DNA from 2 places in the Endozoicomonas sp. ALD040 genome. Region 1 is predicted to be linked to the other one. Evidence: predicted binding sites of a transcription regulator. Region 1 holds the regulator's gene; the other holds the start of a gene.
What was found. The regulator PhoB, encoded in region 1, activates phosphate uptake and scavenging genes when phosphate is short. The targets are predictions, from matches to a motif close to TGTCATANNNNTGTCANA.
Positions count from the first base shown of each region.

Region 1 (2,468 bases):
AATTCAGAAAACCAATGGCGGTATTGGCAGGCACTGAAGTAGTTCTGCAACGATTTCCCCGTTTAAAAGATTTCTTACGGCTGGCCCGGCTGGACCGGCCTATTGGTATTTATCTGTTGTTCTGGCCTACTATGTGGGCACTCTGGGTGGCGGCAGAAGGTGTACCGAGTCTGAAGAATCTGGTGATTTTTTCGGTCGGCGTGGTTTTGATGCGCAGTGCAGGCTGCGTTATTAATGACTTTGCTGACAGGAAAGTGGACGGCCATGTTAAGAGAACACAGCATCGACCGCTGGTAACGGGTAAAATTCAGGAAAAAGAAGCGCTGATCTATTTCTCCGGTATGGTACTTTTGTCTTTCATTCTTGTACTCTTTACCAATACTCTTACCGTCCAGCTCTCTTTTGCCGGATTATTGCTGGCCTCGGCTTACCCTTTTGCCAAAAGACACACTCATCTGCCTCAGGTGGTTTTGGGGGCTGCTTTTGGCTGGTCGATACCCATGGCTTTTGCGGCTCAGAGTGGCTCGTTGGGAAACATCGTCTGGCTGATGTTTCTGGCCAATCTCTTCTGGACAGTGGCTTACGATACTCAATACGCCATGGTGGATCGTGACGATGATCTGAAAGTAGGTATCAAGTCCACAGCCATTCTATTTGGCGAGATGGATAACCTGATTGTTGGTTGCCTGCAGGTACTTACCCTGATGACACTGGCCATGGCAGGCCATCAACTGGAGTTAGGTGCTCTCTATTATCTCTCATTGTTGGCTGTCGCAGCCCTTTTCGTTTACCAGCAATGGTTAACCCGTCGTCGTGAGCGTGAAGCCTGCTTCAGGGCGTTTCTTAGTAACCACTGGGCCGGAGCCATTGTATTTGCAGGTTTCGTGTTGAGTTATCTTTGATCTTCAATCCGGCTTAGAGCCCGGTAAGTATTGCTACTTATGGTGGCTGTGGGGATAAATGGCGAAAAGCCTTACCCTGTAAACCCTGAGGGATCTTTTTATTTTTAAGCTGCAATATCAGCCTTTAGTGTGTCATCTGCCTGTAACATTTCAAAGGTGTAATGTCCGGTGTATAGTGCGGTTGATCAAAGTAGTGAGAAGCAGCCTGAGCGATAGGAAAGGTGCTGTCCTGAGACACTACCATCCTGATATAGCCCTAATGAGCTTCAGCTGATAGATGCCAGAACGTCACCGCCGAAATCGAATCGACAGATAACAGGTAGAGATTAATGCCAGGAAAGACCATTCTGATCGTAGATGACGAAGCACCGATTCGCGAAATGGTGACCGTTGCTCTGGAAATGGCAGGGTATGACTGTCTTGAGGCAGCAGATGCCAGAGAAGCGCACTCTCTGATTGTGGATAACAAACCCGATCTGATCTTGCTGGACTGGATGTTACCAGATGTCTCTGGAATTGAACTGGCCCGTCGTCTGAAGCGCAATGAGCTGACCTCTGAAATACCCATTGTTATGTTGACGGCCAAAGGTGAAGAAGACCACAAAATCCAGGGACTTGAAACCGGTGCCGATGACTACATCACCAAGCCTTTTTCTCCCCGCGAGCTGGCTGCTCGTTTAAAAGCGGTTCTCCGTCGTACAGGCGGATTTGATAACCAGTCTCCCATTGTCATCAAGGGATTGGAGCTGGACCCTGTCAGCCACAGAGTCTCTATTGATGGCTCACCTGCTGAAATAGGACCTACCGAGTACCGTTTGCTGCAGTTTTTCCTGACGCACCAGGAGCGTGCCTATACCCGTGGGCAGTTACTGGATCAGGTCTGGGGTGGCAACGTTTATGTGGAAGAGCGAACCGTTGATGTACACATTCGACGCTTGCGTAAGGCCTTAGGTGATAACTACGAAGCCTTTGTGCAAACGGTTCGTGGTACTGGATATCGTTTCTCAACGAGGGTGTAAACCTTTTATGCTCAGTGCTCAGCAGTTATCTGGCCGGGAGTAATATGACAACAATTTCAAAAACCCATTTGCTGAGCCGCATGATCGCCTACGTGATTGTCGGGTTTTCCCTGGGCTGGTTGTTTGGAGAGCCTTTTTTAGGACTCTGTGTGGTCATGGGAGGTTATTTTGTCTGGAGCTTCCGTCAGCTTTTCAAGCTGCTGGACTGGCTGAATGACCCCAAGGCCAGGAGCAAAGAGCCTCCTGAGAGTAAAGGGTTCTGGGGGCAAATTTTTGATGGTATCTATCGATTGCAAAAACAGCACAGTCGTTCCCGGCAAAAGCTGGCCGGAGTGATTGAACGTGTTCAGGAATCAACTGCTGCGCTGAACGACGGTGTTGTAATGATAGATAATCAGAGCAACCTGGAATGGTGGAATCCCGCCGCTGGAACTTTGATAGGGCTTAAGACGCCTGACGATCAGGGGCAGTTGATTACCAATCTGCTACGTGATCCAAGGTTTGTCGACTACTTTGAGCAGGGTGGTTATCAAAAAGCTCTTGAGAT
Region 1 covers NZ_CP184829.1:2,708,892-2,711,359, forward strand. The annotation lists gene ubiA (4-hydroxybenzoate octaprenyltransferase) at 15-902, shown strand; gene phoB (phosphate regulon transcriptional regulator PhoB) at 1,232-1,921, shown strand; gene phoR (phosphate regulon sensor histidine kinase PhoR) at 1,966-2,468, shown strand, end outside.

Region 2 (2,468 bases), 970 kb from region 1:
GGCTTTGATGCTGGCGCGCTCCTGGCAGGCCGATCTCTATAACCCCGGAGGATTCGGTGAAGAATTCCGCAAGGTGCGGTTACCCGCAGCTGTCGGGGTAGGTCTACTGACCATCACTTTGATGGGTTCAGCACTGTCACCTGTGATGACTGCCCTGGTACCCATCGCATCGTTGCCACTGTTTATTGCAGGTCTGGCGCTGGTCCATGGGCTGGTAAAACTGCGTCAACGGGGCAGCTTCTGGTTGATTGGACTGTATATGCTGTTGATCACCCTTACGCAACTGGCATACCCGGTTATTGTTTTGACTGCTTGTCTTGACAGTCTGTTTGATTTTCGCAACCGCGTGAGTAAGCAGATTCAGGGCTGACAGGCACTAGGTATAAGGTAAGAGGCTAGCGATGGACGTTATCCTGCTTGAGAGAGTTGCCAACCTTGGCAACCTGGGCGACAAGGTAACCGTTAAAGCCGGTTACGGTCGTAACTTTCTGATTCCTTTCAGCAAGGCTGTGCCTGCTACCAAGGAAAATGTTGAAGCTTTTGAAGCTCGTCGCGCCGAGCTGGAAAAGGCTGCTAACGAAAAGCTGGCTGCTGCCCAAAAGCGTGCAGCTGAAATGGCTGAAATCGAACTGACCCTGACCGCCAAAGCGGGCGACGAAGGCAAGCTGTTCGGTTCTATCGGCTCACGTGATCTGGCTGAAGCCATCACTGGTGCTGGCGTTGAAGTAGCCAAGAGCGAAATTCGCATGGGCGAAGGTCCCATTCGCGCTACTGGCGAATACGACATCGCCATCCAGCTGCACACCGACGTTGCAGCGACTATCAAGGTATTCGTTGAAGCTGAATAAGTTCGGTTGTAACCACGCCTGATAGAAAAATACCCGTGGGCTTAGGTCCACGGGTATTTTTTTATGTGCCTTTTGTCCTGCCTCTTCATTCGCCGTCATTTCAGTCAAAAGATTGTTTTAAATCTGTCATCTTAAATACATTTCACTGTAATTCTTGTGTCGTTTAATGAGCCTGCTTTAGAGGATATTACACAACAAATAAAGCTGGCTTGAACGAGTAGATATTACATGAGCAAATATACTTTTGATCCGACGGTGTATAACTCCAGTGATAACAGGCCGATCTCGGCAGTGCTGGAAAAAGAACTCTCCCGCCGCGGTGTTCTGAAACGTGGGGGTGCACTGGCAGCATTTAGTGCACTGGCCAGCTTTGGTTTAACGGGCTGTAACGATGACGACTCTGACGATGTTTTTTCATCAGAGCTCTCTCTTGGCTTTGACTCTATTTCCGGCTCCAAGACCGATGCTGTGTCTGTACCTGCTGGCTACTCCGCTCAGGTTCTGGCGCCGTGGGGAACGCCATTGAATGATTTAGCGGCAGAGTGGAAAGATGATGGCACCAACAGTTCCACCGATCAGGCGAATGCTACTGGCATGATGCATGATGGGATGCATTTCTTCCCCCTTGAAGGCAACAGTACTGAAGGTCTGCTGTGTATAAACCATGAGTTTATTGATCAGACGCGACTGCATCCGAATGGGGCAACTGACAATAATGGTGTACGTCCTGCTGAGGAAGTTCGTAAAGAAATTAACGCTCATGGTGTTTCAGTGGTTCACATCAAACTGACTGATGGCGTCTGGGATGTGGTTAAAAACAGCAACTACAACAAGCGTTACACTGCAGGCTCTGAAATGGATCTGACCGGGCCGGTGGCAGACAGTGATCTGCTGATTACCAAATACACGGATGAAAAAGGGAATAAAGCCCTTGCCCGGGGCACCAACAATAACTGTGGTAATGGTCACACTCCCTGGGGGACTTATCTGACCTGTGAAGAAAACTGGCCTGGCTATTTTACCCGTTCCGATGACCCGTCTAACTGGACTGAAGAACAAATACGTCTGGGTATCAGTTCCAGGGGGACCCGTTATGATTGGGATACTGCTCTATCTTCTGACGAAAACGAAACCGGCGAGTTTGCCCGTTTTGATGTAACTCCGGGCTCCGGAGATGAGACTGAGGATTTCCGTAACGAAGCTAATGGTCACGGATACATTGTAGAAATAGACCCCTATAGTCCACAGGCTAAAGCGATTAAACGGACGGCTCTGGGTCGCTTCCGTCACGAAGACTGCTCATTTGGCAAACTGGAAGAAGGTCAGCCCGTTGTTTTCTATTCTGGCCATGACAGCCGGTTTGAGTACATCTACAAGTTTGTTTCCAAAGAGCTCTGGGACGCGGCAGATGCTGACTCTGAAGATCGTCTCGCCACCGGTGCAAAGTACATGGATGAAGGTACTTTGTATGCCGCTCGCTTCGATGAGGAAGGTCAGGGTGTGTGGTTGCCCCTGACTCCCGATGCCACCACTAAAGACGGTGGAAGGTTAGGTGATATCTCAGGATTCACGACTCAGGCTGAAATTATCCTGAACACGCCGGGTGCAGCTGATCTGGTA
Region 2 covers NZ_CP184829.1:1,743,248-1,745,715, reverse strand. The annotation lists gene ACOJUN_RS05595 (hypothetical protein) at 1-370, shown strand, start outside; gene rplI (50S ribosomal protein L9) at 402-848, shown strand; gene ACOJUN_RS05585 (PhoX family protein) at 1,077-2,468, shown strand, end outside.
Region 2: the regulator PhoB is predicted to act here: its motif matches at 962-979, upstream of ACOJUN_RS05585 (PhoX family protein).